DNA from 4 places in the Patulibacter ginsengiterrae genome. Region 3 is predicted to be linked to each of the others. Evidence: riboswitches for the same ligand, from Rfam matches in the RefSeq annotation. Region 3 holds a riboswitch; each other region holds the start of a gene.

Region 1 (7,478 bases), on a different contig from region 3:
GAGCTGGATCTGGGTCGGCCTGTTCGTGATCCGGCTGGCCGTCCAACTGCCGCTCTACGCTGCCGGCGCGCTGGTCGCGCTGGGCGTGGCCAAGGTCGCGATGGGGATCCCGCTCTTCGCGCTCGGCCTCTGGCTGACCTGGCTGGTGGTCGGCCGGGACGCGCTGACCCAGCGCGGAGACGACGGCGACGGCGCCACCGCGACCTGAGCGAGCCGGTCGACGCCGGGCTCAGTCCGGGAACGTGACCTCGGGCGTGCCCGCGGTCGGGGTCGCCGCGATGAAGCCCGCGGCGAGCACGGTGCCGAGCGCGTCGAGCGCGTCGGTGGCGCCGTCGGCGAGCTGCTTCTGGGCCCGCTCCAGCAGCAGGTCGGCGAAGCAGAGCAGCCGCCCCTCGTCGCCCTCGGGGTCGGCGGTCTGGCAGCCGCAGCGGGCGAGCGCGATCGGCTCGGTCGGGTCGCTCTCGCGGAAGGCCAGCTGGATCGCCGCCGCGGCGTAGGAGGCGACCCGCTCGGCGGCGATCAGTCGCGGCCCGAGCGCGGCCGGGCCGGGAGCGGGGCCGAGGTCGACCGGATCCTCACCGGCGAGGATCCGCCCGAGCTGTCCGCCGGCCATCTCGCGGACGACGTCCCGTTCCAGCCCGACCGCCGCCGCCGAGCGCAGGAACGCGAAGCCGCTGAACATCCCCGGCCCGTAGGGCATGTCGCTGGCGTAGAGGATCCGCGCCGGCGGAACGGTCGAGAACAGCTGGAGCAGGTCCGACGGGTGCCACCAGGAGGTGTCGAAGAAGAGGTTCGGCAGGCGCCCGGCCGGCTCCGCGAGGGTGCCGAGATCGCTGACCCCCGCGTGCGCGAGGATCAGGCGCGCCTCGGGGTAGCGCTCGGCGAGGCCGACGGCCGCGCGGCCGAGCTGCGGGATCCCCCGTCCCGCGTGGAAGAGGACCGGCAACCGGTGCTCGGCCGCGAGCGCCACGACCTGCTCGACGACCGGATGGGTCAGGGCGAACTCGTCGCTGCGCGGGTGCAGCTTGAAGCCGCGGGCGCCGGCGGCGAGGCAGCGCTCGGCCTCGGCGAACGCGTCGTCGGCGGTCGGCGAGACCCGGGCCAGGGCCACCAGCCGTCCGCCCGAGGCCGCTGCGGCCGCGATCGCGACGTCGTTGGCGTCGCGGTAGCCGTCCGGCTCGTGCATCGCGAAGGTCAGGGCCCGCTGGTGCCCGGCCGCGTCGAGTCCGGCGACGATCTCCTCGGCCGTCGCCTTCTGCCCGTCCGGATCGTTCTGCCCGATGTGGGTGTGGGCGTCGAACCACGGGGCCTCACCGAGCTCGGCGGAGGCGGCGTAGTAGAGCGCCGCGAGGTCGGCGGCGACGGGACGGAGCGGCATGATCCGGAGGCTATACGGCGACCCTGCGGAGCCCGTGGGGAACGGACGATCGACCGCCCCTGGGCGAGCGGGCTGCCGGGGCGTGCGCGCAGGCCGAGCAGCCGCCGAACGGTCGGTTGGCGCCGGGTCCGGGCCTGCAGCGAAGAGGAGCTGACGTAACCCGGCCGACGGCTCTGTTACGGTGCCCCGAGCCGAGTCGCCGGAGTCCTTTCCGGCGAACGGGGGACCCACCCAGTTCTGGGGCTAATCCACGAAGTCGGTGGAAGCGCTGCTCTTTCTGCGCTCGCCCGTCAGCTAACCCCGTAGGCCGACGAAAGAGTACGAGCACAGTGAGATTGACGACACGGGGCGCCGCGCTGGCGCTGATCCTGGCCTTGGGCGGCGTTTCGACCGCCTCCGCCGACGACACGACCGGTGGCACGACGGTCACCGCCCCGGACGCGGCCGTCACCGCGCCCGACCCGGGCACCGCGACGCCCGACGTGGCCGCGCCTGATGCGCCCGCCGCGCCGACGACCACCGCGGTCTCGGCCACGCGCGCGGTCAGCCTGACCCGGACCCAGACCAAGCAGGTCCAGCGCAAGGTCCGCGTTCGCGCCGACGGTGCGCTCGGCGCACGGACCCGCGTCGCCCTGCGCCGGTACCAGACGCAGAAGAAGCTGACCAAGACCGGCCGGCCGAACCTCGAGACGCTGAAGACGATGAAGCTGTCGTTCGTCGCGGCCGTCGAGCAGAAGCTCGCCGGAGCCTCGGCCCGCAGCGCCACCGGCACGGCCACCCCGGCCGCGCTCGCCGCCGCCGTCGCCGGTGCCAACGGCCAGATCGGCGTGCCGTACCGCTCGGCCGGCACGACCCCGAGCGGCTTCGACTGCTCCGGCCTGATGGTCTACATCTACAAGCAGGCCGGCATCAACCTGCCGCGCACGAGCTTCGAGCAGTACAAGGAGGGGACCGCCGTCGCCCAGGCCGAGATCCAGGCCGGCGACCTCGTCTTCTTCTCGACCGCCGGCAGCGGCGCGTCCCACGTCGGGATCGCGACCAGCGCGACCACGGTCATCTCCGCCACGACCCGTGGCGTGATGGAGCACCAGATCAACGACAGCTACTGGGGCGCGAACTACGTCGGCGCCCGCCGGATCGCCACCAGCTGATCCGCCGCGGCCTCGCCGCGACTGCCGTATAGGTTCGAGACGGGCCGTCCTCCGGGGCGGCCCGTCGTCGTTCCGGGACGTTCGGGTCACGGTCGGGGGTCGTCTTCGGCGGCCAGACGCGCTACCGTTGGGCATGTTGACTGACTAGTCAATCCATCCCAGGAGCGACCACCGTGACGACCGAACCGACCAGCGCCGAATCCCGCAAGTTCGCCGAAGAGGCCCGTGAGACCGAGTGGAAGCTGCCCAGCTTCGGCAAGGAGCTCTACCTCGGTGACTTCCGCTTCGACCTGATCAACCCGCTGCCCGCCGACGACGCGGAGAAGGCGGCCAAGGGCGAGGTCTTCCTCGCCAAGCTCAAGACCTTCCTCGAGACGAAGGTCGACCACCTCCGGATCGAGCGCGACGCGAAGATCCCCGACGAGGTCATCGCCGGCTTCAAGGAGCTCGGCGCCTTCGGCATGAAGGTCCCGACCAAGTACGGCGGCCTCGGGCTCTCGCAGGTGGACTACAACCGCGCGCTGGCGATGGTCGGCACCTGGCACGGCTCGCTCGGCGCGCTGCTGTCCGCCCACCAGTCGATCGGCGTCGCCGAGCCGCTGATGCTGTTCGGCTCCGAGGAGCAGAAGCAGAAGTGGCTCCCGAAGGTGGCCAAGGACCACATCTCCGCCTTCCTCCTGACCGAGCCCGACGTCGGCTCCGACCCGGCCCGCGTGGCCGCGGCGGCGATCCCGACCGAGGACGGCAGCGGCTACCGGATCACCGGCCGCAAGCTCTGGGCGACCAACGGCGCGATCGCCGACATCGTCGTGATCATGGCCAAGATCCCCAAGAGCGAGGGTCACCGTGGCGGCGTCTCCGCCTTCGTCCTGGAGTACGACTCCGAGGGCGTCAGCGTCGAGCACCGCAACCAGTTCATGGGCCTGAAGGGGATCGAGAACTCGGTCACCCTGCTGGAGGACGTCTTCGTCCCCAAGGAGAACCTGATCGGCAAGGAGGGCCAGGGCCTGAAGATCGCCCTCTCGACCCTCAACACCGGCCGCCTCGCCCTGCCCGCGATCTGCGCCGGCACGGCCAAGTGGGCCGCCCGCGTCGCCCGCGAGTTCGCCACCGAGCGCGTCCAGTGGGGCAAGCCGGTCGGCCAGCACGACCCGGTCGCCCAGAAGGTCGCCTTCATCACCGCCACCGCCTTCGGGCTCGAGGCGCTGGTCGACGTGACCGGTCGCCTCGCCGACTCGAAGCGCTCCGACATCCGGATCGAGGCCGCGGTCGCCAAGCTCGTCGGCTCCGAGCTCGGCTGGAAGGTCACCGACGAGCTGGTCCAGATCCGCGGCGGTCGCGGCTACGAGACCGCCGAGTCGCTGCAGGCCCGCGGCGAGCGTCCGGTGCCCGTCGAGCGCGCTCTGCGCGACATGCGGATCAACCGGATCTTCGAGGGCTCGACGGAGATCATGCACCTGCAGATCGCCCGTGAGGCCGTCGACCAGCACCTGCAGATCGCCGGCGAGCTGATCGAGGGTGACGGTGGGCTCTCCGAGAAGGCCAAGTTGGCCGTCGGCGCCGGCAAGTTCTACGCGAAGTGGTTCCCGACCCTGACCCACGGCGAGGGCCAGAACCCGCGCTCCTACGAGGAGCACGGCCCGCTCGCGACGCACCTGCGGTTCGTCGAGCGGAACTCGCGCAAGCTGGCGCGGACGACGTTCTACGCGATGGGCCGGTACGGCGCCAAGCTCGAGCAGAAGGGCGCCGTGCTCGGCCGGATCGTCGACATCGGCGCCGAGCTGTTCTCGATCGCCGCCGCCGTGACCTACGCCGACGCGCAGATCAAGGCGCATCCCGAGCGCCGGCAGGAGATCGAGGAGCTGGCCGGGCTCTTCTGCCTCCAGGCCCGTCGCCGCGCGAAGGACCTCTTCGCCGAGCTGCGCGCGAACGAGGACGACGCCAACTTCGAGCTGGCGCAGAAGGTCCTGGGCGGCCGCTACTCCTGGATCGAGGAGGGCATCCCGTACGCCGACGAGGACCGGGCCCTGTTCGGCGACGACTACCGCCAGCCGGCGGTCGGCGCGGCGAAGAAGCCGGCGCCGGCACCGGCCGCGCCCAAGGCCGCCGAGCCGAAGAAGGCCGCTGAGGGGAAGACGGCCACCGAGCCGAAGGCGAAGGCCGAGAAGAAGGCCTCCAAGGTCAACTGAGCGCAGGTCCCGGCGCCCGGCACGCCCGGGCGCCGGGACCGGATCGACGCCGGGTCCTTCCGCGAGCCGATGGAGCGGGCCGGATCGTTGATGGCCCGCTCCATCGGGTCGGGAAGCGGCGTGGGGCATCGGCGCGACGAGGTCTGCCTGCGTACGGCGGAGACCCGGCGTGATCTGGCGCGTTGGCGTTCTCTAGGATCGGCGCATGGACGCCGACCCATCGGTCCTGCTCGAGCGCGAGAGCGAGCGTGCCGCGCTCACGAAGCTGCTCGATCGTGCTCGGTCGGGGCACGGCGGCCTGGCGCTGGTCGTCGGGCCGGCCGGCATCGGCAAGACCACGCTGCTGCGCGACGCGCGCGACGCGGCCGGCGAACGGGGACTGCGCGTGCTCCACGCCCGCGGCGGAGTGCTCGAGCAGGATGTCGAGTACGGGCTCATGCGACGGCTGGTCGAGCGTCCACTGCTCGGCGCCGAGGCGGGCGAGCGCGAGGCACTGCTCCGGGGTCCGGCGGCCTCGGCCGCACGGCTCCTCGCGCTGGCCGATCCGGCCGCGGACGCCGGCCCGCTGCACGACCCGACGCCGGAGCTCCTCCACGGCCTCGGCTGGCTCTTCGCCAACCTCGCGGCGAGCGACCCGCTGCTGGTGGTGCTCGACGACGCGCACTGGGCCGACGTCGCCTCGCTGCGCGCGGTCGCGCACCTCGCGCTGCGGCTCGAGGACCTGCCGATCGCGTTGGTGCTCGGCGCCCGCGAGGCGGACCCCGGGCCGGCGCTGCCGCTGATCCACGAGCTGGAGGGGAGCACGGGGGCGCTCGTCGTGCGGCCGAGGCCGTTGACGCGAGCGGCCGTCGGGCAGCTGGTGTCGGGGGCGTTCGGGGGCCAGACGGTGCCTGCGGCGCTGGTCGGCGCCTGCGCGGAGGCGACCGGCGGCAACCCGTTCTTCGTCACCGAGCTGGGCGTCGAGCTGGCGGGCTCGCACGAGCTGCCCGAGCAGGTCGACGTCGCCGGGATCGCCCACACCGGTCCGGCGGGGGTCCGGCGCTCGCTGCTGCTCCGGCTCGGCCATCTCGGCGCGCCCGCCCGGCAGCTGGCGCAGGCGGTCGCCGTGCTCGGCGGCGAGAGCGAGCTGCGGCACGCGGCGGCGGTCGCCGAGCTGCCCGTCGACGAGGCCGCGGCGGCGGTCGACAGCCTGACTGCCGCCGGCATCCTCGACGGGGCGCGGAGGCCGCGGCTGATCCACCCGCTGGTCCGGGCGGCGATCGTCGAGGACACGCCGCCGTCGCTGCGGGCGAGCGCCCACCAGCGCGCGTTCGCGGCGCTCGTGGCCGACGGCGCGAACGACGACGTGCTGCTGCCCCACGCGCTGGCGACGGCACCGGCCGGTCGGCCGGCGGTCGTCGAGGTGCTGCTCCGCACGGCGAGCCGGGCGCTCCGGTCCGGGGCTCCCGACGTCGCGGCGACCCACCTGCGGCGGGCGTTGGCGGAGCCGCCGGAGTCGGCCGGACGGCCATCGGTGCTGGCCCAGCTCGGTCGCGCCGAGGTCCGGGTCGGGGCGTTCGCCGACGGGATCCGCCACCTCGACCACGCGCTCGCCGTGATCGAGGATCCCGCCCGCCGGGCCGACGTCTACCGCGACCGGGCGTTCGCGGCCTTCGCGGCGGAGGGGATGGGGGTCGCCCGGACCACCGTCCATGACGCCGTCACCGAGCTGACCGCGCTCGGCGCGAGCGACCAGGCGCTCCAGCTCGAGGCCGACCTCGCGCTGCTGGCGTGGCTCTCCGGGATGCCGCACGGACTCGACCTCCGGCGCCACGGTCCGCTCGCCGGCGCCACGCGAGCGGAGCGGACCGTGCTGGCGTTGCTGGCCCAGGACGAGCAGGCGGCGGGAGCCCCGGCGGCGACGGTCACCGAGCTGGCGGAACGTGCGCTGGCCGGGGGCCGGCTCGTCGCGGAGGACTCCTCGGAGGCGCTCCACTGGTACATGGCGACCTACGCGCTGCTGATCTGCGAGGCGCACACGGCGGCCCGCGTCACGATCGACGCGGCGCTGCGCGACGGGCAGCGCCGTGGTTCGGCGTTCGCCCGGGCCGGAGCGCTCGGGACCCGCGCCGTGCTCGCGCTCGGCGAGGGCCGGCCCGCGGCGGCCGAGGCCGACGCCCGCGCGGCGACTCGCGGCGCGATCCCGCCGGTGATGGTCCCGGTCAACGCGGCCTACGTGGTGCTCGGCCTGGTCGATCAGGGGGACCTGGCCGGGGCGGAGGCGGAGCTGGTCGCGGCCGGCCTGGAGCAGGGGCCGGGCGGACCGACGGTGATGCGCTGGATTCCGTGGGCGCGTCTGCGGCTGCGGGAGGCCCAGCATCGGACCGATGACGTGCTCGCCGACGTCGTCGCGCTGCGTGAGGACGACGAGGTCGGGCGGCCGATGCGCTCGCTGGCCTGGCGGGCGCTGGTCGCCCGGAGCCGCGCTCGCGGCGGGCCGGACCCGGAGGCCGAGCGCCTCGCCGGCGAGCAGCTGGCCTGGGCGCAGGGGTGGGGGCGTCCGGCGGCGCTCGGGGTCGCGCTGCGGGCGGTCGCCCTGGCCGGGCCGGCCGCGCGGCGGATCGGCGGGCTCGAGGATGCCGTCGCGGCGCTGGCGGGGTCGGATCTGCGGACGGAGGACGCTCGCGCCCGCGCCGACCTCGGCGTCGCGCTGCTGCGGACCGGGAAGCGGGTGGCGGGCCAGGAGGCGCTGCGGGCCGGGCTCGACGTGGCCGTTGCCTG
Region 2 (7,478 bases), on a different contig from region 3:
TGAAGTGGGGCACGGAAGGCAAGAGGAGGAACCGGTGCGGTCTCGGAAGCGTGGTCGACCGTCGGCCGGAGCGTCGGTCCGTCCGGAACGGACGACGTCGGCCGCCAGCGGAGCCGCGACCAGCACGCAACGTACGTCCTCCGTTCGCCGGCGCCAAGCGGTGCAACGGCGTTTGCGGGTCCGCGCGGGCAACGCGCCCGACGGCCCGCTCCCCGACCGACGCCCCGGCCCCGCCAGCCGCGACCCGCGAACGCGGCGGACCCGCTCAAGGCCCACCCGCGACCAGGTAAATCCTCAGTAAGACCGGGGGATCTCTCCGGGTCGGCGGCGCCGGTGTGAGACCATGGGGCCATGGCTCGAGGCGCATCGTTCGGCAAGGACACCGGCCTTCAGGCCCGAATGGTCGGGACGCTCTTCGCGCTCGGCCTCCTGTACGTGATCTTCGCCGGGGTCCTGACCGCCGCGTTGAAGGGCCAGGCCGGGCTCGTCATCACGATCTGCGTGGTGATGCTGGTGATCCAGCTGTTCGCCGCCGACAAGCTCGCGCTGCGCTCGATGCACGCCCACGAGGTGACCCCGGAGCAGGCGCCGGAGCTCCACGCGCTGGTCGACCGGCTCTGCCTCCAGGCCGACCTGCCCAAGCCGAAGGTCGCGATCGCCGACGACCAGATGCCCAACGCCTTCGCGGTCGGCCGCTCCCAGAAGAACTCGACGGTCTGCGTCACGACCGGGCTGCTCGAGCTGCTGCCTCCGGCCGAGCTCGAAGGCGTGCTCGCCCACGAGCTCGCGCACGTCGCCCACCGCGACGTGCTGGTGATGACGCTGGCGAGCTTCTTCGCCTCGCTGGCGGCGATGATCATGCAGAACGCGATCTGGTTCGGCGGCGGCAGCCGCGACAACCGCGACAGCGGCCCCGGCCTGCTGGTCGTGCTCGCCGTCTCGGCCGCCGTCTACGCGATCAGCTTCATGCTCCTGCGGGCCCTCTCCCGCTACCGCGAGTACGCGGCCGACCGCGGCGCGGCGGTCGTCACCGGGCGCCCGAGCGCGCTGGCGGCGGCCCTGGTCCGGATCAGCGACGGGATCGCTCGTACCCCCGAGAAGGATCTGCGCGAGGTCGGCGCCGTCCAGGCCTTCTACATCCTGCCGCCGCGGGCCAAGAGCGCGATGAGCCAGCTCTTCGCGACGCACCCGCCGACCGAGAAGCGGATCGCCGCGCTCCAGCAGATCGAAGCGCAGCTCCAGTCCGGCCAGACCTCGTGAGCGAGCTGCACGCGCCTCGCGGCGGGGAGCGCCACCGGTCGATCCGACCCGTGGCGGGCCACTGCGTCGGCTCGACCGTCGCCCCTCCCCATCCGCGATCCACGCACATCTCATCTCACGAAAGGCGGTGTCCATGGGCTTCCTGAACACGCTCTTCGGTCGCACGCAAACCGTCAAGCAGGTCCGTCCGGACCGGCTGTTCGCGCTGACGACCGCGGCGATCGACCTCCAGACGGCCCACGACATCGTCACCACCGGCGAGGCGGCGATCGTCTTCCAGCCACTGGCGACCGGCGACTTCACGCAGATCGCCGACGACGTCGAGCAGCTGCTGCGGAGCACCGGCGAGGAGACCGGCACCACGATCGAGCGCCGCGACGACGCCTACGGCTACCGCTGGATGGTCCTCAAGGACTCCGACGTCGACGATCAGGTGATCGGCGTCAACTCGGTGATGGAGTCGCTCCAGGCCGGCGGCTACGCCGACCGCGTGCTCTGCGCCGTGTTCGCGATGCGCGAGGAGCCGACCTCACGGCTGCTGCACCTGGTCTACCTCGCCAAGCGCGGCACCTGGTACCCGTTCGTCCCGCTTCCGGGTGCGGCCAAGGAGCGCGACCGCGAGCGTGAGCTGCAGCTCCGCGCGGTGCTCTCCCCGATGATGCCGCTCGAGCCCGAGATGGACCGCTGGTACCCGCTCTGGGGCGCTCCGCTCGGCGGCTGAGCCCCCGAAGGACCGCGGGCACGGGTAGACCGGTCCGAGCCGCCGGGTCGGCGGCAACGTGGTCCGCAGGCCCGGGGCCCCCGCTCGACGCGGGGACCCCGGCACGCCACGTACCCGATTCGGGACGCTCAGGCGTCCCGGACCTCAGGCCTCGGTGCGGTCGGGAACCAGTCCCTCGCCCGTGAACTCGCGGCCGGCTTCCTCGAAGCTGAAGTCGTCGGCCGGGATCAGGACGTCGCTGCTGGTCAGCTCGTCGTCGCCGAGTGGCACCCCGCGCTCGCGCACGAAGGCCAGCAGCTGCGCGAACCGCTCGCGGTAGGCCGCCTCGTCCCCCGCGTCGACCGCGGTCACGATCGCGTCGTCGATCTCGTTCAGCGCGGGGTGTTCGGCGTCGTCGAGCCGATACTGCTTGTCGTTGAAGATCCGGACGATCACGCGCCCGGCTCCTGGGCCTTCTCCGGCGACCCCTGATCGATCTGCGCGGCCGGCGTGCCGCCGCTGAGCTCGGCCTTCATCCGCTCCAGCTCGGAGTCGACCTGCGAGCCGCTGGTCAGCGCCTCGAGCTGGCGGTCGATGTCGTCCTTGCCGCTCCCGAGCTCACCGATGTCGCCGAGCGTGCCGGCTGCCTCGAGTTCCGCGACCGCGTCCGCACGGGCGCGCATGTTCTCGGTCTTGTCGGTGGCGCGCTGCATCGCCATGCCGACCTCGGCCATCGACTCGCCGACGCCGCTGGCGGCCTCGGAGATCCGGACCTGGGCCTCAGCGGCGCTGTACTGCGCCTTGATGACCTCCTTCTTGGTCCGGAACTGCTCGATCTTCACCCGCAGCTTCTGCTCGTTGGCGATCAGCGTCTCCTGCTGATTCTCCAACTCGGCGATCTGGGCGTCCTGGCCCTGGAGCTCGTTCTGGATCAGCGTCTTGCGCTCGAGCGCCGTGCGGGCCAGCTCTTCGTTGCCGGCGGCGAGCGCCTGGCGGGCCTGGGTGTCGAGCTTGACGACGGCCTGCTGCTGCTTGTCGGACTGCAGCTGCAGGCGCTTCTTCGCGGTAACGATGTCCGCGATGCCCTTCTTGACGTTCTGCAGGTTCTCCAGCTGCTTCTGGTAGCTGTAGTCGAGCGTCTCGCCCGGGTCTTCAGCCTTGTCCAGAACGCGGGACAACTTGGCCTTGATGGTGTTGGACATGCGGCCGCCGAGACCCATGTGGTCCTCCTTGTGGCGTGTGCGGGGAACTGCCCGCACAGCCTACCGATCCAGGCTCAAGCAACCGTCAACGACGAAGGGCACCGCGATGCGGTGCCCTCTCGTCCTCCCCGACCGAGCGAATCGGCCGGAAACCCCGTCCCCGACCCGCGAACGGGTCGAGCCGGAGTTGGTCCCTACAGGCGGGTTAGAGCCCGGCCGGGTGCACGACGTCGAACGACGCCGCGTCCTTGCGGTTGTTCGGGCGCCACTGCGGGCCCTTGAGGCGGCTCGTGTCGGCGGCGGCCGACGTGTCGAGGCGGAGACCGGCGATCACGGCGTAGGCGTGACCCTGGTTGCCGTAGACCGAGATCCACTGGCCGACGCCGGACTCGGCGGCAGCCCACTCGCCGTCGAACTCGTACGAGGAGAGCGGCGTCTTGAGGAGGTTGGCCCCGATCAGCGCGTAGCTGATGGTGCCGGAGCAGTCGTAGCCGGAGTCCTCGACCCGGGCGTGTCCGCCGCCCCACTTGTACGGCTTGCCGACGATCTTGTTCGCAGCGATCACGGCCGTCTGAACGGCGGCCGGGGCCTGCAGCGGGACCCGAGCGAAGTAGGCGGTGCGCCCGTCGACGGTCTTGCCCTTGTACCGCTTGGCGCGGACGCCGGCGGTGGTCTGCATGCCGGCGGGGATCGCGACGGCGCCAGCGGCGGCGGGAGCCGCAGCGGCGGGGTCAGCGGGGGCCGTAGCGGCCGGCTCGACCGGCGTCAGACCACCGGTCCGAGGGGTTGCTGCAGACGCGGTGCCGGCGATTCCGACGGCAAGCACCGCGGACAAGGCCATAGCTCGAGTAGTGAAGCGCACGTAACTGTTCTCTTTCGTCGGCCTACGGGGTTAGCTGACGGGCTAGCGCAGAAAGAGCCAGCGCTTCCACCGGAAGACCGGTGAATTAGCCCCAAGGAACATGTGGTTCCCCCGCTCACCGGGAACGACCCCGGCGATTCGGCTTGCGGCACAGTATCAGGGCCAGCGCAATGTGTCACCCAGCCCTGCACCTGATCCTGCAACGTGCGGGAATCGGCGCACCGCGGAGAGCAGCACGCGAGCGGGAGGGGCGCGGGCCGCGGGCCGTGCGGGTAGCGTTCAGCCCGATGCGCACGGAACGGGTCTGTCCTCGCCGCGCCCCGGTCCTGCTGGCTGCGCTGGTGACCGGGGCCGTTGCCCTCACCGGTTGCGGCGGCGACGGCGACAAGCCACCGTCGCCGTTCGTCGCGCCCAAGGGCGAGTCGAAGGCCGCTGCCAACCTCGGCTTTCCGGTCGTCGCCACGCGCAACACCACCCGCACCGCGACCAACGACCCGGACGACGCTGCGGCCGGGATCGCGCGCGCCATCTACTCGGGCGGCGCGGCCGAGACCCAGGCCCGCGTGGTCACGCTGGTCGACCGCAACGACTGGCGGACGGCGCTCGCGGCGACCTCGCTGATGGCGACGCCGATCGGCGCCCCGATCCTGTTCAGCGACGGCAACGAGCTGCCCGCGGCCACGACCGAGGCGCTGACCGCGCTCCGCCCCGTCGGCAGCGACGTCGCCGGGGGCGCCCAGGCGATCCGGATCGGCAACGTCGGCCGTCCCTCCGGCCTCCGCACCTCCGACGTCGGCGGCGCCGACTCCTACGAGCTCGCGCTGGCGATCGACCGCTTCGGTGCCGCCGCCCGCAGCCGCTCGAGCAACCGGGTGGTCGTCGTCAGCGGCGACCAGCCGGCGTTCGCGGTCCCCGCCGCCTCGTGGCTGGCCAAGACCGGCGACCCGGTCGCCTTCGTCACCAAGGACGCGATCCCGCCGGCGACCGCCCGCCAGCTGCGGACCCACCCCGGCGCCAAGCTCTACGTGCTCGGCCCCGACAGCGCGATCTCCCCCGCGGTCGCCAAGCAGCTGCGCCGCTACGGGACCGTCCGCCGGATCGGCGACCCCGACCCGGTCAAGAACGCGATCGCCTTCGCCCGCTTCAGCGACGGCGCGTTCGGCTGGAACGTCAACGAGCCCGGCCACGGCTTCACCTTCGCGCGGGCGGGCGACCCGCTGCCCGCGATCACCCTCGCGCCGCTGTCGGCGACCGGCCTGCACGGCCCGCTGCTGCTGCTCGACAGCGCCAGCAAGCTGCCCGAGCCCGTCCGCCAGTACCTGCTCGACGTCCAGCCCGGCTACCAGAACGACCCTGCTCGCGGCGTGTACAACCGCGGCTGGCTGACCGGTGACGTCGGCGCGATCGACGTCGCGGTCCAGTCGCAGCTCGACGCGCTGATGGAGATCGTCCCCGTCCGCGGCGCGACGACGGCCCCGAACCCCGCAACGACGACCGGCGCGACGCCCGCGCCGAAGACCGGGACCACGACGACCGGCACCCGGACCACGGGCACCACGTCGGCGCCCACCCCTCCCCCGAAGTCCGAGACGAAGAAGACCCCATGAGCGAAGCCGAACGCCCCGACCACCGCAACCTCGGTGCCGCGGTCACGATCGACGACATCCGCGAGCTGACCGGCGCCGCGACGCCGCACTTCGCGCAGCAGATCCGCAACCGCGTCGCCCGGCTGATCGCGGACCTGCCCGCCGACCATCCCGCGCGCCGGATCGGTGAGAGCGAGATCATCCGCCTGACCGAGCTCGGGCGCAGCGGCGAGGTCCGCGGGACCCCGGCCCAGCCCGGCATGCCCGGACTGCCGTCGACGGCCCTGCCGAAGTGACCCCGCGCTCGGGTGGGCCCTGGCCCACCCGAGCGCCCTCGCCGCGCCCGGGAGCCGGACACCAGCGCTGGTGTCCGACCGGACCAGCAGCGACGATGGCCCGGTGACCCTCCCCGATCCCCGCGAGGCACCATGACCATCTCCGTTGCCCCTCCCGTCGCCGGGCCGGCGCTGTGGTCGGTCGTCCAGGACCTGCCGGTCCAGATCGACGCGGTCGGCCGTGAGCCACTCGAGCGCCAGACGGCCGCCTTCCTGCGCCGTTCGACCCTCGTCCGCCTCTCCGGCGCCGGCCATGACGGCGTCGGCGAGGACGTCACCTACGACGCCGACGCCCACCCGCTCTTCCAGGCCTGGGACGGCCTCGTCGACCTGCGGGGCGGCTGGACGCTCGCCAGCCTCGCGAAGCGCCTCGACGAGGTCAGCCTGTTCCCCTCCCCGCCCGAGCACGAGGTCTACGAGCGCTACCGGCGCTGGGCCTTCGAGTCGGCCGCCCTCGACCTCGCCCTCCGGCAGGCCGGCCGCTCGCTGGCCGAGTTGGCCGCCCGACCGGTCGCGCCGATGACGTTCGTCTCCAGCCGCGCCGTCGGCGACCCGCCCGACCCGACGGTGATCGCCGACCTGCGGAAGCGCTCGCCCGGCCTCCGCATGAAGCTCGATCTCGGCACCGCCTGGGACGCCGATGCCGTCGCCGCGCTCGCCGGCGACGACGCCGTCGCGACCGTCGACCTCAAGGGCTGGTACCACGGCACCACGGTCGACACCCCGGTCGACGCCGCGACCTACCGGCTGCTCCTGGAGGGCCTGCCCGACGCCCTCTTCGAGGATCCGGGCGTGACCCCGGAGACCGAGCCGGTGCTTCGCGAGCACGCCGCTCGCCTGACCTGGGACGTCCCGCTCCAGAGCGCCGCCGACCTCGATCAGCTGCCGTTCACCCCGGTCATCGTCAACGTCAAGCCGTCGCGCGTCGGCTGCCTGCGCGAGCTCTCGGCCGTCTACGAGGCCTGTGCCGCCCGCGGCATCGGCGTCTACTCCGGGGGCCAGACCGAGCTCGGCGCCGGCCGCGGCCAGGCCCAGCTGCTGGCGGCCCTGTTCCATCCCGACGGCCCGAACGACCTCGCTCCGACGGTCTTCAACGACGCCGAGCTGCCCCACGAGCTCCCGGCGTCGCCGTTGACGCTGGTCCCCGCCGCGAACGGGTTCCGGCTCGGCGCCGACGGCTGAGTCACGGCATCATCAAGACGGACGCCGACGCAGGGGATCGTCGGCGCTCCTGGAGGGCTCCCGCCGTAGGCGGCGGGGACCCGCCAAGGTGGCCTCCACGGGCAGTGGGAGTGGCGCAACGCGTCGCTTCCGACTCCCAGTAGGCTGCCACTTTTCCCCCATTCTTCCGTCAGCGAACCTGGAACCACATGTCTGAGACAGTCGCCGTCGCCGGATCCGGCACCATTGCCTGCGGGATCGCGGTCACCGCCGCCCGTACATCCCCCAAGGTCTTCCTGTGGGCCCGCTCCGAGGCCAGCGCCGCCCGCGCGCAGGCGTCGATCGACAAGCAGGGCGGCAAGCTCGAGGTCG
Region 3 (7,478 bases):
GAGTACAGCGAGGGTCGGCCGTCCCGGGCGCGCGACGGTCGCGACACGCTCGGACGGTCTTCGGGGCTCGGAACGGGGGCCATTGCTAGTCCCAACCGGGAACAGCACCCAGAGTTCCGGTCCCGGCCACGAATTGCAACCCGTGCAAGCCGTGGATCAGGCCAGGCGCCGGGCGCTCAGGCCGACGTCAGCACGTTGACGACGGCGGCCTCGGCGTCGCTCGTGCACGTGTCGGAGCCACCGAGCCAGCGGCGCCCGTACTCGCGCATGTCCTCGATGATCGGCAGCAGCGCGCGGCCCTTCTCCGTCAGCGCGTACTCGACGCGCGGCGGGACCTCGGGGAAGGTCTGGCGGGCGACGATGCCCTCTTCCTCGAGCCCGCGGAGGCGGAGCGAGAGCGTGCGCGGACTGATCCCGCTGAGCGACCGCTCCAGCTCGCAGAAGCGCGTGTTGCCCTCGGCCAGATCGCGGACCAGCAGCAGCGTCCACTTCCCGCAGACGATGTCGGCGGTGCGGCACACCGGGCAGGAGGGATCTACAGCCATACCCAACACTTTACCGAATGAAGCGCGCGGCTCCGACGAATCGACGCCGCGGGGTGCTCTGATCTCCCCGGAGCTCGACCGCCGGCAGCGTCACGGCCGGGCGAACAACCGTCCGGTCGTCGCCGTCGGCCGCCCTCCGGCCCGTTGCGGCGACGTCGGCCATCGAGGTCCCCTCACGGCCCTCCGCGCGCAGCCGCGGGTCGAGGTCGTGGGGCCGCGCGCGGACGGCGGGGCGGCGGGCCTCGCTCCACAACGCCTCGTCCGCGCAAACGCCTCCCCCACCAACGCCTCGCCCCGCCAACGACGAAGGGCGCCTCGCGGCGCCCTTCGGAGACCACGCGCGAGCCCGAGGACCCACGCGTGGATGAGAGGTGTTCGTGGACCGCGCAGGTCACCGCCGGGAAGCGCGAGCTGTACGGCCAGTAGTGCCGAGCGAGCTGCGTGCCGAGATGCGCCGGTATCCGCGCGCCTCGCGCCGCCCGCTAGGCGACGTCGCGGAGCTTCTGAGCCTCCGCGAGCGACTGCAGCTTCTTCAGCGACTGGTTCTCGATCTGGCGGATCCGCTCACGCGTGACGTTGAAGCGGTGGCCGACCTCGTCGAGCGTGCACGGCTTCTCGCCGCCGAGCCCGTAGCGCAGCTCCAACACGCGACGCTCGCGGTAGGAGAGGTTCTCCAGCGCCTCGCGGAGGTGCTCCTTGGTCAGGATCTCCGCCGCGCGCTCGTACGGGGACTCCGCACGCTCGTCGGCGATGAACTGACCGAACTCGGACTCCTCCTCGTCGCCGACCGGCTTCTCCAGCGAGACCGGGGCCTGGGCCGACCGCTTGATCGACTCGACCTCCTCGGGGTCGATGCCGGTGACCTCGGCGATCTCCTCCGGGGTGGGCTCACGACCGAGCTCCGTGACGAGCTTGCGCTCGGCGCGGCCGATCTTGTTGAGCTTCTCGACGACGTGGACCGGAATCCGGATCGTGCGGGCCTTGTCGGCCAGCGCGCGGGCGATCGCCTGGCGGATCCACCACGTGGCGTACGTGGAGAACTTGAAGCCCTTGCGGTAGTCGAACTTCTCCGCGGCACGGACCAGGCCGAGCGTCCCCTCCTGGATCAGGTCGAGGAACGGCAGGCCCTGGTTGCGGTAGTTCTTCGCGATCGAGACGACCAGGCGCAGGTTCGACTCGACCATCTTCTGCTTGGCGTCGAGGTCGCCGCGCTCGATCCGCTTGGCGAGATCGACTTCCTCGGCGGCGGTCAGCAGGCGGACCTTGCCGATGTCCTTGAGGAACAGCTGGAGGCTGTCCGTCGTCATGTCGGGGCGCAGGTCCAGCGGCGTGGCCACGCGCTTCTTGCGGGTCCGCTTGTCCGGCGCGCGCTCGACCTGCGTCGCCGAATGCGCCGGATCGATCTCGTCGACGAGCTCGATCTCGATCTTCTCGAGGTACGTGTTGAGCTCCTCGACGTCCGAGTCGTCGAAGTCCAGTTCGGCGATCGCCTTCTGAACCTCGGCGTGCGTCAGCACACCGAGCGTCTGGCCCCGGTGGACCAGCGTCTTGACCTCTTCGAGTTCCTGGAATTCAACTGCAGACATATATGAGGCGTCCCATCGGCGCTCCGTCGACCTTCGACGGGGCGGAAATGCATAAGAGAAGAGAGGAGCGCGCGTCGGCCGAATCAGTTGTCAGGCGCAAGCGGCCCAGGCTACCGACAGCGTTTCCACAGTCTACCACGCCGTGAGCGCTGCTTCCCGCGTGCGTAGCGCGAGTCGCAGGCCTCGGAGTGATGTCAGGGTTGAGTACACCGCCCGAGCCGAAAAGGTGCACTGCCTGGGCGGAAAATACCGCCGAAACGGGGCTCGTGTGCCCAATCGCACGCCCCAAGTGCACGATCGTGCGCGCCAGGTGCAGATTCCGGCCAAGTGCGCGACGATAGCCCGACGATGGCCGACGCTGATCAGGGCAAGGACCGGACCGACGAGGGCGGCGTCCTCGGCAACCTGCCGTCGACCCGGCCCCAGCGGCGGAGTCGACGGCGCACACCCAACGACGATGCGGCGGCGGGCTCCTCCCGCTCCGGCTCCGGGACCGCGAAGGCCGCAGCCCGGGGCACGACCGCGACCAAGGGCTCCTCGGCGGCCGCGAAGGCCGGCGGCGTCCGGAAGCCGACGGGCAGCGGCGCGTCCGGAACGGGCAAGGCGACGGCAGCGACGAAGGCCGGCGGCAGCGCGACCAAGGCCGGCGCACCCAAGGTCGGGGCCGTGCCGGCCGAGAGCACCCGCAGCTCGGCACCCAAGCGCGGCAGCGCCACCAAGACCGGCGCCCGGGCTGCGACCGGCGCCTCCCCCGCGACGCCGCCGAAGCGCGGCCCTGCGGCCCACGGCACCCGGCGGACCGCCGCCCCGACCGCGATCCCCCCCGTCCCGCCCGCACCGCGCTCCGGCTGGGCGACCCCGGCCCCGCCCGAGTCCGACGACGCCCGCGGCGGGCTCGACGTCGGGGCCATCGTCGGCGGCGCCGTGCGGACCGGCGAGCGGCTCGTACGCGGCGTGCTGCGCCGGATCACCCCGCGCTGAGCCCCACCCGGCCGCCAGGTCGTCGGACCGACCGAACGCTCGGTCCGACCCGTCCGCCCGTCACCACCGACGCCGTCCGGACCGACCCCGGAGGGCCGAGGACGCGCCGGAGTTCTGTGCCATACTTCCGGCCGCCGAGTTCGGGACGACCTGATCGTCTCGAAACGGGGGACCCACTGTGAGCGACCTGAGAAGGCTGCTTGCTGGGGCGAATCGGACCGGTTCAGGTCCGTAGCGCACTCGTTCCGCGCGAGCCCGACAGCTCACCTCGTAGGCGCAGAACGAGACCCATTGGATTCCGTGACCGCACTGAGCTTCGCGCGTCGCACTGCCGTCCTGACCGGCATGCTGACGTTGTTCGCCCTCCCTGCTGCCGCTTCTGCGGCCGAGGCCCCCGAGGGCAGTCCCGCCGTGACCGGCGGCGTCACCCCCGCGACGACGGCCGCGACCGACGCCGCGACCCCCGCTCCGGCCCTCGGCAGCCCCGCCCCCGCCCCGGCGATCGTCACCTCCGCCGAGCTGGGCGGCGCCGGCAGCTGGACCGCCTCCGGCTCGACCGCACTGGGTCGCCCCGTCAAGATCAGCGGCAGCTTCCGCTCCGCGCTCGCCGGCAAGGCGATCCGCGTCGAGCGCCGCAGCCCCGCCGGCAACTGGATGCGGGCGACCACCGGCCGGATCCGCTCCAACGGCCGCTTCGTCACCTACTGGCGGACCAGCTCGACCCGCTACCACGAGCTGCGGGTCGTGCTCGCCACCACCGCCGCGAGCAAGCCGCAGGCCTCCAGCACCCCCCAGGCGAGCACCCGCGTGACCGCCGACCAGGCCGGCACCGTCAACGTCGTCGTGCTCGGCCAGGCCAAGGCCACCTGGTACGGCCCCGGCTTCTACGGCCGCACGACGGCCTGCGGCCTCACCCTCCAGAAGAGCACCGTCGGCGTCGCCCACCGGACCCTGCCCTGCGGCACCCAGGTCGAGGTCCGGATGGGCGGCAAGCGCGCCGTCGTCCCGGTGATCGACCGCGGCCCGTTCGCCAACGGCGCCGCCTTCGACCTGACCAAGAACGTCGCCGACGAGATCGGCCTCGACGGGGTCGGCCAGGTCCAATTCGTCCAGCGCGACGACCTCGACCGGCTCGAGACGCCGGCCAAGGCCCCGGCGATCAACTAGTCGCGTCGGCGCGCTCGTTCCGGGCGCACCACGGGGTCCGCGGGTCGCCGCACCCGCCGCGGTGCCGCGGTGCCACAAGCGACTGATGCGGATATAGGGTCCTATAGGCGGTAAATCCGCATCAGTTCGGGGGCCCCGTCTCGAGGCGCCCCATCTCCGACCGCGCCCCGCCCCCGAGGGAGGCGCCCCGTCTCCGAGGCCCCCATCTCCGACGGCGCCCCCGTCTCGAGGCGCCCCCATCTCCGACGGCGCCCCCGTCTCGAGGCGCCCCCATCTCCGACGGGAGGGACCCATCCCCCAGGCGCCCCGTCTCGTCCGCCTAGTGCTCGTGATCCAGCGCGCGGAGCCGGCGGACCTCGTCGGCGGTCAGCGGACGACCGCGAGGGTCGACCATCGCCGGGTCGTTGGCCAGGTAGGCCGACTCGTTCTTCCGCCAGACCGCGATGTAGCGGTAGAACGGCACGATCGGGTGCAGGTGATGGACCAGGTGGTAGTTCTGGTAGAGCAGCAGCGGCGTCAGCAGCCGCTCCATCCCGATGATGTTGCGGGTCGTCCTGAAGCGGTCGGTCTTCGCCGTGTCGTGGAGCCCGTGGTGCGGGAGCCAGTCGAACGACCAGGCCAGCAGGAACAGCGCGATCCGCGACGGGACGAAGTAGAAGAGCAGCAGCTCGAGCCCGTGGCCGGTGGCGATCAGCGCGCCCAGGATCGCGAGCACGACGACCAGCGAGACCAGCGACTCGAGCTTCTCCGCCCGCGGGCGCGCGCCCAGGCGCGAGCCGTAGAACCGCAGGTACTGGAGGTCGATCGTCGCCCACCGCAGCGGCAGCAGCCAGCTCGGCCCGCCCTGCGTGTAGTGGTCGGGATCGGAGCCGTCGGTGTGGTTGGTGAACCGGTGGTGCTGCATGTGGATGAAGCGGAACACGCCGTGGCTGCCGATGAAGATGAAGAACGGCAGCGAGAGCCGGCCCAGCCAGCGGTTGATCGCCTGGTTCGACGAGGCGGCCGAGTGGCTCGCCTCGTGCGCGACCGTGAAGAAGACGAACGCCGCGATCCCGTTGAGGATCGTCGTCAGCGGCCACGGCCAGGCGTCGGCGACCCCGAGCGCGGTCGACGCCGCGTAGACGATCGCCGCCCCCGCGAAGAGGCCGACCGTCGGCCACGGCACGAGCGGGATCGGCTCCTCTGGACGCGGGATCGTGGTGATCCGGTCGGCGGTCGTGCTCATCGTCGTTCCCCGGTGCTCGTCGTGGACTGGCGGCAGCGACGATCGGCGTCCGCCCGAGACCGGTCGCCCGCGCTCACCGCGGCCCCTCGGCGCTGTTGATCGGGGCCGCGACGCCGAACAGCCGCGACAGGTGCTCCTTCAGCTGCACCCGCTCGACGTCGAGCTCGCCGCGGACGTAGCCGACCAGCAGCTCCATCGCCGCGCCGACCAGGGCCCGGGCCGTCAGCTCGGTGTCCAGCAGCGGCGGCGAGGCCTCGCCGAGGATCTTCCGCCCCGAGTCGCGCAGCAGGTCGCTGAGTCGCTGCAGCAGCTCGCGGCGCTGCTCCTCGAACTCCGCCCCGACCCCGACCGTCTCGACCAGCAGCACCCGGGCCCGCCGGGGATCGTCGACGAGCGCGTCGACGAAGGCCCCGAACGCCTCGCGGGCGACGACCTCGACGCTCCGATCGAGGTCCTGGAGGCCCGGGGTCATCGCCGCGATCGCGTCGTCGACGATCAGCTCGGCGAGCGCCAGCAGCAGCGCCTCGCGGTTGCCGAACGCCTCGTAGAAGTACCGTCGCGTCAGGCCCGCCTGGTCACAGACGTCCTGGACCGTCGATCCCGCATAGCCGGTCGTCCCGAAGACCTCGAGCCCGGCCTCGATGACCTGCTCGCGACGGCGGGCGACCCGCTCGTCGGCGGAGACCCCGCGCCAGGGGCGGGACGGGACGTCGGAGCGGAACGGTTCGGACCCAGCAGACATGACAGGGTGTCAACCTACAACTGGGTACGGGCCCGTGTCAACTGTTGCCGCCGGCACCCCGGCGCCCGAGCCGTCGGAACGACCTCCTCGGCGCCGGCCACCACGACTCGGGAGAACGGGATAGGTCCTAAGCTCCCTGGCCCGTTCGCCACCCCTGGGAGAGCATGACTACGACGCCCGACCGTACCCTCGCCATGGAGCTCGTCCGCACGACGGAGGCCGCCGCCCTGGCCGCCTCGCGTCTTGCCGGCCGCGGCGACAAGATCGCCGCCGACCAGCTTGCCGTCGACGGCATGCGCCACGTCCTCGAGACCGTCGCGATGGACGGCATCGTCGTGATCGGCGAAGGCGAGAAGGACGAGGCGCCGATGCTCTACAACGGCGAGCGCGTCGGCAACGGCGAGGGCCCCCAGGTCGACATCGCCGTCGACCCGCTCGAGGGCACGACGCTGACCGCCAAGGGCCAGCCGAACGCGCTGGCCGTGATCGCGATCGCGCCGCGCGGCTCGATGTTCGATCCCGGCCCCTGCGTCTACATGGAGAAGCTGGCCGGCGACCGCGACATCGCCGACCTGCTCGACCTCGACCGCTCGCTGACCGAGACCATCGGGCTCGTCGCCGAGCGGCGCAAGAAGGACATCAGCGAGGTCCTGACCGTCGTCCTCGACCGTCCCCGCCACGCCGAGCAGATCGACGCGATCCGCGAGGCCGGCGCCAAGGTCCGCCTGATCTCCGACGGCGACGTCGCGGGCTCGCTGCTGGCCGTGATGGACGAGTCCGCCGTCGACCTGCTGTGGGGCGTCGGTGGCACCCCGGAGGGCGTCATCTCCGCCGCCGCGATCAAGTGCCTCGGCGGCGCGATCGTCGGCCGCCTGCACCCACGCAACGACGAGGAGCGCCAGGCCGCGCTCGCCGCCGGCTACGACCTCGACCAGCAGCTGACCCAGGACACGCTGGTCAACGCCGACCAGTGCCTGTTCTCGGCCACCGGCGTGACCGACGGCGAGCTGCTGCAGGGCGTCCGCCGGACCCCGCGCGGCGGCGCGACGACCGAGTCGGTCGTGATGCGTGCCGGCTCCGACACCGTTCGCCGGGTCCTCGCCCGCCACCGCTTCGCGAAGCTCTCCGACATGCCGGGCTACGGCATCTCCTAGAGCGCCGCACCCGCCCGCCGCCGCTCGCCTGCGCGAGGCGGCGGGCCGCTACCCCGCGCTGGTCCGCTTGGCGTCGCC
Region 4 (7,478 bases), on a different contig from region 3:
TGCTCGGCGAGGTGGTCTTCGCCGACGGCGCGCGCCGGATCGCGTCGGTCGAGGCGGCCGTCGGCGTCCCGCTCGGCGACGGCACCACCGTCCTGGAGGCGACCTCGACGGTGCGGCTGGTCCGGGTCCCGCTCGACGCGGCCAAGCAGCAGCTCGCCCGGCGCGGGGCGCGCGTCACCGTGACGCTGCCGAACCAGCGGACCGTCGGCGGCCGGATCGTCGACGTCGGCCCGGTCACCTCGAGCGGGAGCGGCGACGGCGGCGGAGGCGGGGCGGGCGGCGGCTCGGGCGAGGAGAAGGCGAAGCTGGACGTGCTCGTGCGGCTGCGGAGCTCGGAGGCCGCCGGGCGGCTCGACCACGCGCCGGTCAGCGTTGCGCTCACGCGCGAGATCCGGCGGCGGGCGCTCGCGGTCCCCGTGACCGCGCTGGTCGCACACCGTGGCGGGGAGTACGCGCTACGCGTGGTCCGCGGGGCCACGACCACGGTCGTGCCGGTCCGCGTCGGGATGTTCTCCGATGGCCTCGCCGAGGTCTCCGGGCCCGGAGTCCACGAGGGCGACCGGGTGGCGGTGCCGGATGTCGCATGACGACGAGCTGCTGCTCCTGTGCGGCGTGACCAAGACCTACGGCGGCGACACGACGGTGCTCGACCGGCTCGACCTGACCGTCGGCCGCGGCGAGCTGCTGGCGATCGTCGGCCCGTCGGGCTCGGGCAAGTCGACGCTGCTGCACGTGATGGGGACGCTCGACCGGCCGACCAGCGGCACGGTCCGGATCGCCGGCCACGACGTGACCACGATGCGCGACCGCCAGCTGGCCGGTCTCCGCGCGCGAGAGATCGGCTTCGTGTTCCAGCAGTTCCACCTGCTGCCCGGGATCAGCGCGACCGACAACGTCGCCCAGGGACTGCTCTACGCCGGGGTCGTGCGCCGCGAGCGGCGACGGCGAGCCGCCGCGGCCCTGGCTGACGTCGGCCTCGGGCACCGGACCAGCCACCGGGCCAACGAGCTCTCCGGCGGTGAGCGCCAACGGGTGGCGATCGCCCGCGCGCTGCTCGCGCGGCCGAGCATCGTCTTCGCCGACGAGCCGACCGGCAACCTCGACACCCGCTCCGGCGAGCGGATCGTGGCGCTCCTGCGCGAGCTGCACGAGCGCGGGACGACCGTGGTCGTGATCACCCACGATCGCGAGCTGGCCGGGGCGATGCCGCGGCAGGTCGAGATCCGCGACGGCCGGATCGTCGGGGACGAGCGGCGATGAGCGTCGTCACCGAGGGCTCGCGGCTGCGGCCGCTCGACGTCCTCCGCGTCGGTACCGAGGGCCTGCGCAGCCGGCGGCTGCGGACCGCGTTGGCGGGGCTCGGGATCGCGATCGGGATCGCGGCGATCGTGACGATCCTCGGCCTCAGCGCGTCGAGCCAGGCGAACCTGCTCGCGCGGCTGGACCGGATCGGCACCAACCTGCTCACGGTGCAGCCGGGGCAGGACATGTTCGGGAGCGAGGCGCGGCTGCCGTCGACCGCGCGGGCCGGTGCGGCCGGGATCGAGAGCGTGACCGGCGCGTCGGCCGTCGCCCTGATCGACGACGCGGTCGTCCGCAGCTCGCCCTACGTCCCGAGCACCGACACCGGTGGGCTCGCGGTCGCGGCGGCGGATCCGAACCTGGCCCGGACGCTCGGCGTCGACCTGGCGGCGGGTCGGTTCCTCGACCCGGCCAGCGCGCGCACGCCGTCGGTGGTGCTCGGCGTGACCGCCGCGCGTCGGCTGGGGGTGACGGCGCCCGGCGCCCAGGTCTACGCCGCCGACCGCTGGCTGACGGTCGTCGGGATCATGCGACCGGTCCTGCTCGATCCCGCCCTCGACGCGACCGCGCTGATCGGCTATCCGTTCGCGCGGACCTTCACGCGCGTGGTGCGATCGCCGACGACGGTCTACGTCCGGACCGTCGCCGACGACGTCGCGCAGGTTCGGGAGCTGCTGGCGCCGTCGGTCAAGCCGCAGGCACCGGACGAGGTCCAGATCAGTCGGCCGTCCGACGCGATCGCGGCCCGGGCCGAGGCCAAGAGCGCGTTCACGGGGCTGTTCCTCGGGCTCGGGGCGGTCGCGCTGCTCGTCGGCGGGGTCGGGATCGCCAACGTGATGGTGATCTCGGTGCTCGAGCGCCGGGGCGAGATCGGCCTGCGACGAGCGATCGGGGCGACCCGTCGCCATATCGCCGTCCAGTTCGTCTGCGAGTCACTGCTGCTGTCGCTGCTCGGCGGCCTCGCCGGGAGCGCACTGGGGGCGGCGGGAACGGTCGCCTTCGCGGTCAGTCGCGGCTGGGGGATCGTGATCCCGGTCGACGCGCTGGCGGCCGGGGTCGGGGCGTCGGTCGCGATCGGCGCGATCGCCGGGGCCTATCCGGCGCTGCGGGCGGCACGCCTGCCGCCGACCGAGGCGCTGCGGAGCGCGTAGGTGGGGGAGGTCGGTGGGTGGGGGCCGGGGCCGGGGCCGGGCGGGGTGGCCGGCGGAGGCGGGGGCGAGGTGGGCCGGGTGGCCGGCGGGCGCGCGGGGGTGGCCGAGGTCCGCCGGTCGGGCGCGCGGCGGAGGCCGGCGGGGGTGGCGCTGGGAGCGCGATGTGTTGTCCACCTCCACGGTGGCGAACACATCGCGGAGCGGCGCCGGTCGCCCTGCGCCTCCGTCCGACCTCCGCTCGGTCCGACCTCCGCCTCGTCACGGGCCTCCGCCCGACCCCTCCCTGCACCCCTCCTCGCGCGCCCCGGGCAGGGCGACATAACCCACCGGCGCCGCCGACGGTGGGCGTTCGCTACGGTGTTCTGCGGAGTACAAGGCCGAGCCCTGCGTCAGATGCGCGGGGGCGGGGGAACCACTTGCGGCCGGAAGGTCGCCGGGGCGAATCGCCGGTACCGGCGTAGCGCAACTCCTGAAGCGCGAGCCCGTCAGCTCACCTCGTAGGCCTCCAACAGGAGGTAGCCGGTATGTCCGGACAGCACCGTGATCACGGGGTCGGCGACGCGTCGCCGCTCGTGCGATCTTTCCCGTACACCACTGGCGTCAGTGGTCGGGACCTGGCCGATCCGTCGATCTGGCAGCGCTCGACCGCCTGGGCGAGCGAGCGTCGGATCAGCGTCCCCGTCCAGCGCGCCCGCGACCGTCGCCGTCGCAAGATGGCGATGGCGATGAGCGTGGCGATGGTCGGCGGTAGCGCCGCGCCGATCGCTAGCAGCGCCTCTGCCGCGAGCAGCGGCGACACCGCGACGACGACCGACGACGGGTCCACCGGCGCCGGCGTGACCGCGAGCTTCGCCGCCGTCAGCGACGACGCGCGCTCGCACGCGATGCTGGCCGCCGGGGCGACCGGCGAGGACGTCCGCAACGTCCAGGGCCGGCTCGGGATCACCGTCGACGGCACCTACGGCGGCCGGACCCAGAGCGCCGTCGAGCGCTTCCAGCGCCAGCGTCAGCTGGTCGTCGACGGGGTCGTCGGTCCGGAGACCTGGACCGCGCTGCTCGCGACCCAGGGCGCGACGACCCGCGGGGTCTCGCTCTCCGGCAACGGCAGCGTGCCGAAGCTGAAGGTGGTCTCGGCCAAGACCCGCACCGACGGCAGCCAGGACCTGGTGCTGGTCGGGGCGAAGGCCGCCAGCGACCGGACCGCGGCAGCCGGGAGCGGACAGGGCGGCGCCGAGACGACCTCCGCGCGCACCACCCAGGTGTCCACGGGGGCGGACGAGGGCGGCGACGCCACGACCGACCCGGGCTCCGCCACGAGCGACAACGGCAGCGCGACCGGCGACGGTGCGGCCGGCGACGCGTCGGCGGCCGCGGGCAGCTCCTCCGGCTCGTCCTCCTCCGGCTCGTCCTCCTCCTCCGGCTCGTCCTCGGCCGGCGGCGCTTCGGCGCCGGCCCCGGCGCTGACCCCGACCCCGGAGCCCGACACGGGCACGTCGGATTCGGGCACGGCCAAGCCGATCAGCGGGACGATGAGCTCGCCGTACGGTCCGCGCGGCGGCCGGATCCACGCGGGGATGGACATCGCTGCGCCGATCGGGACGGCGATCAAGTCGTACGCGGCCGGGACCGTCGCGTTCTCGGGCAGCCAGAGTGGCTACGGCAACCTGGTCTGCGTCGATCACGCCAACGGTCTCCAGACGTGTTACGCCCACATGTCGCGCAACGCGGTCCAGAAGGGCGCCAAGGTCAAGGCCGGCGACGTCGTCGGCTACGTCGGGATGACCGGTCGGACGTCCGGTCCGCACCTCCACTTCGAGGTCCGCCGCAACGGCAAGGCGATCAACCCGGCGCCCTACTACAGCGGTGCGGGCAAGGCGAGCGCCTCGACCCGGTCGCTGGCCACGACGGCGAAGAAGGTCACGAAGACGACGAAGGCGACGACGAAGGCCAAGGCCACGTCCCGCAGCAGCAGCCTGTCGACCAGCGGGGCCAGCGTCGGGACGGCGTCGGCCCAGGCCGGCGCCGCCGTCGCGGCGGCGCCCGAAGCAGTTGCGACCCCGGCTGCGGTCCCGGTCGAGCCGGCTCCGGAGCAGGCCCCGACCCCGGTTGCGGAGCAGTCGGCCGCACCCGAGCAGGCCCCGGCGACGACCAGCGCACCGGTCGAGTCGACCGCGGCGGCCACGCCTGAGACGTCGGCCGGCGAATCCGCATCGACGGCCGAGACCGCCGCGCCCGAGGCCACGACGACCGAGCAGGCTCCGGTCAGCGAGGCCCCGGCCACGGAGGAGACCTCCGCGACTGAGGCGACCGCCGAGGCCGCGAGCAGCGAGCCGTCGACGGAGGCCGAGCAGGCCCCGGCGAGCGAGACGGCCAGCCCCGATCCGGAGCCGGTCGCCGAGGCTCCCGCACCGGATCCGGAGCCGACCCCGGAGGCGAGCGCCGAGCCCGCCGCGGAGGAGGCCCCGGTCGCCGAGGCTCCGGCACCGGATCCCGAGCCCACCCCCGAGCCCGTCGCGGAGGAGGCCCCGGTCGCCGAGGCCCCGGCACCGGATCCGGAGCCGACCCCCGAGCCCACCCCCGAGGCGAGCGCCGAGCCTGCCGCGGAGGAGGCCCCGGCGGCGGACACGAGCAGCGCGCCGACGCCCGACGAGACGCCGGCTGCCGACGTCAGCGCGGGGTCGTCCTCTGACGACGGCGCGGCCGCCGACACCGGCTCCGAGTCGTCCGGCGACGCCGGCTGAGCGGGGCGCCGTTCACCGCAGCGGCGGCTTGAACAGCCGCACGTTGCGGTCCCGCGCGGTCCCGCCGTTGCCGCCCGGCCGGCCGCCCTGCGCGTCGAGGTAGGCCAGCTCACGGGCGCGGTCGGCGAGCGGATCCGGGGCGGTGTCGAGCTTCCAGGTCTCGAGCACCGCGCCGCCGCCGGCGGTCGCCCGGACCCGCAGCGCGCGTCCCTGCTGCGGCCAGTCGGCGAGCGCGGTCGTGGTCAGGCTCCAGTAGCCGCCGGCCGGGGTCGGCACCGGCGCGATCCGGTCGCGGTGGGTGTCGCCGCCGATCGTGGCCAGGACCCGGGGGGCACGGGCCAGCCGCGCCCGGATCGCGCGCCCGTTGGCGGTCCGGGCGAGCGGGTCGTGGAAGCCGACCAGGATCCAGCGGGAGCCGGCGGTGGTCAGCGCCCGATCGAGGAACGCCTGCTGGGCGGGATCGACCGCGCCGACGTCGGCCCCGCCGCGGGGGACGTCGTCGAGCAGGACCACCCGCACCCCGGAGCCGAGATCGCGGACGCTGTCGGCCCGCCCGTCGCGGTCGTCGGCGAGGCCGGCGGCGTGCAGACGGGCGACGACCGCCCGGGCGTCGAGCAGCCGCCGCGACGGGTCGGCGCGGACCGGCGCGGTGGTGCCGGGGAGGCGGCCGGACGCCAGCAGCCGGTGGACCGCCGCCTGGGCCGCGGCCCCCTCGCGCGGGATCGTGCGGGCGAAGGCGGGATCGGGGGCGACCAGCCGCCGGCCGCCGATCGCGACCGCCTGGAGGGCCGGGGTCGCGAGCACCTCGCCGCCGACCAGCAGGTCGTGGTTGCCGGGCACGACCGCGACCGGCCCCGGCAGACCGGGGGCGACGAACGGCCGCGCGGCGCGCTCCAGCAGCCCCGGAACGCGCGGGGGATCGACGTCGGGCCGGTAGTAGAACGGGTCGGGGTTGCTCGCGCCCTGGAGCAGGCGAGCGTCGAATGGCCGCACCCGGCCGCCGCGCAGGACCGCGATCGCGGCGTCGAGCTCGTTCTGCTGGTCGTTGTCGGCGAGGTCGCCGGTGACCACGGTCAGGTCGGGCCGCAGCGCGGCGACCGAGCGGGTGGCCGCAGCCAGCACCGCCAGCGTCAGCGGCTCCTGGGGCCGGAAGACGGGGGTGAAGGGTGGGCCGAGCCGGTCGAGGAACGGGATCCGCGCGGGGGAGGCGGTGTCGCGCACGTGGCTGTCGGTCAGCTGGGCGACGGTCGCCAACGTCGTGCCCGGGGCCGGCGCCCGACCGCCGCCGAGCAGCTCGGTGCGGTCGCGCAGCGGGGCCGCGGGGCCCCGCGTCAGGATGCCGCTGCCGGTCGGATCGCCGATCGTGGCGACGAGCGTCGACCCGCTCCCGGAGGCCGTCGCGGAACCGGAGTCGCCGTCCCCGCGCCCGACGAGGACCCCGACGGCCAACGTGACCAGCGCCAGCAGCGTGAGCGCTCCGGCCCGGCAGCGGACGTTGCGGGCGCGTCGGTCGCCCGCGGGAGTCCTGTGGTCCAGCGCGTCCGGGATCGCGCCGGGTACCACGCGCTCGTGACCGTTGCGCACCCGTCAGCCCTCCCGCAGCCCGTCGACCGGCGGCTCGGCCACCACGCGCCGCGCGACCCAGGCCGCAGCCAGGGCCGCGAAGGCCGCGAAGCCGACCGAGACCGCGAGCACCGCGCCGGTCGAAGCGGCGGTGTCGAGCTCGGCGTAGCCGGCGGCGAGCCCGGAGACCAGCGGCGCGAAGACGAGCCGCTCGACCACGATCGCCAGCAGCGCCCCGGGCACCGCCAGCACCAGCCCGGCCCCGAGCAGGACCGCGACGACCGTGCCGGTGCCCGCTCCCTGGGCCCGCAGCAGCGCCAGCGTCGGCCGGCGTTCGCGGGCGGTCAGGGCGAGGGCCTGGATCAGCGCGTAGAGGCAGACCAGCGCGTCGAGCGCGGCGACCACCTGGAGCACGGTCGCGAGCGTGCCGAGGAAGGCCCGGTTGCTGGTCGTCGCCCCGCCGACCGCGGTCGGCGGGGCCCCGATCTCCGCCAGCCGCTGGCCGACCCGGTCGCGGTCGCCGGCGTCGTCGAGCCGCACGGCGACGTCCGAGGGCAGGCCCGGAGCCGCCGCCAGCAGCCGCTCCGGCCGCGTGTAGGCAACGCGCCCGTCGGCCTCCAGCGCCCGGACGGTGCCGACGACCCGGAAGCGAGCCTCGCCGCCGCTCGGGAGCTGGACGGCGAGCGTGCCGCCGACCCCGATCCCGAGCGCGGTCGCGAGG

What was found. Region 3 has a riboswitch for cyclic di-AMP ahead of ACVUH9_RS13070 (septal ring lytic transglycosylase RlpA family protein). Riboswitches for the same ligand answer to the same signal wherever they lie in the genome.
Region 1: another riboswitch for cyclic di-AMP. It lies ahead of ACVUH9_RS04965 (NlpC/P60 family protein); the one in region 3 lies ahead of ACVUH9_RS13070 (septal ring lytic transglycosylase RlpA family protein).
Region 2: another riboswitch for cyclic di-AMP. It lies ahead of ACVUH9_RS07820 (peptidoglycan endopeptidase); the one in region 3 lies ahead of ACVUH9_RS13070 (septal ring lytic transglycosylase RlpA family protein).
Region 4: another riboswitch for cyclic di-AMP. It lies ahead of ACVUH9_RS15680 (peptidoglycan DD-metalloendopeptidase family protein); the one in region 3 lies ahead of ACVUH9_RS13070 (septal ring lytic transglycosylase RlpA family protein).

The regions. Positions count from the first base shown of each region.
Region 1 is NZ_JBWDOG010000002.1:328,356-335,833, forward strand. It holds gene ACVUH9_RS04955 (DUF3159 domain-containing protein) at 1-208, shown strand, start outside; gene ACVUH9_RS04960 (amidohydrolase family protein) at 230-1,378, opposite strand; cyclic di-AMP (ydaO/yuaA leader) riboswitch at 1,558-1,702, shown strand; gene ACVUH9_RS04965 (NlpC/P60 family protein) at 1,714-2,529, shown strand; gene ACVUH9_RS04970 (acyl-CoA dehydrogenase family protein) at 2,703-4,718, shown strand; gene ACVUH9_RS04975 (ATP-binding protein) at 4,924-7,478, shown strand, end outside.
Region 2 is NZ_JBWDOG010000003.1:279,069-286,546, reverse strand. It holds gene ACVUH9_RS07845 (murein hydrolase activator EnvC family protein) at 1-13, opposite strand, end outside; gene htpX (zinc metalloprotease HtpX) at 352-1,260, shown strand; gene pspAB (PspA-associated protein PspAB) at 1,394-1,981, shown strand; gene pspAA (PspA-associated protein PspAA) at 2,126-2,416, opposite strand; gene ACVUH9_RS07825 (PspA/IM30 family protein) at 2,413-3,180, opposite strand; gene ACVUH9_RS07820 (peptidoglycan endopeptidase) at 3,368-3,841, opposite strand; cyclic di-AMP (ydaO/yuaA leader) riboswitch at 4,029-4,178, opposite strand; gene ACVUH9_RS07815 (cell wall-binding repeat-containing protein) at 4,312-5,631, shown strand; gene ACVUH9_RS07810 (hypothetical protein) at 5,628-5,906, shown strand; gene ACVUH9_RS07805 (hypothetical protein) at 6,039-7,127, shown strand; gene ACVUH9_RS07800 (3-hydroxyacyl-CoA dehydrogenase family protein) at 7,316-7,478, shown strand, end outside.
Region 3 is NZ_JBWDOG010000008.1:163,347-170,824, reverse strand. It holds gene ACVUH9_RS13090 (N-acetylmuramoyl-L-alanine amidase) at 1-47, opposite strand, end outside; gene ACVUH9_RS13085 (winged helix-turn-helix transcriptional regulator) at 177-545, opposite strand; gene ACVUH9_RS13080 (sigma-70 family RNA polymerase sigma factor) at 1,028-2,131, opposite strand; gene ACVUH9_RS13075 (hypothetical protein) at 2,480-3,112, shown strand; cyclic di-AMP (ydaO/yuaA leader) riboswitch at 3,235-3,403, shown strand; gene ACVUH9_RS13070 (septal ring lytic transglycosylase RlpA family protein) at 3,413-4,279, shown strand; gene ACVUH9_RS13065 (fatty acid desaturase) at 4,599-5,504, opposite strand; gene ACVUH9_RS13060 (TetR/AcrR family transcriptional regulator) at 5,578-6,246, opposite strand; gene glpX (class II fructose-bisphosphatase) at 6,411-7,400, shown strand; gene ACVUH9_RS13050 (hypothetical protein) at 7,449-7,478, opposite strand, start outside.
Region 4 is NZ_JBWDOG010000012.1:55,236-62,713, forward strand. It holds gene ACVUH9_RS15665 (peptidoglycan-binding protein) at 1-587, shown strand, start outside; gene ACVUH9_RS15670 (ABC transporter ATP-binding protein) at 577-1,260, shown strand; gene ACVUH9_RS15675 (ABC transporter permease) at 1,257-2,453, shown strand; cyclic di-AMP (ydaO/yuaA leader) riboswitch at 2,819-2,972, shown strand; gene ACVUH9_RS15680 (peptidoglycan DD-metalloendopeptidase family protein) at 2,978-5,194, shown strand; gene ACVUH9_RS15685 (metallophosphoesterase family protein) at 5,207-6,778, opposite strand; gene ACVUH9_RS15690 (FtsX-like permease family protein) at 6,782-7,478, opposite strand, start outside.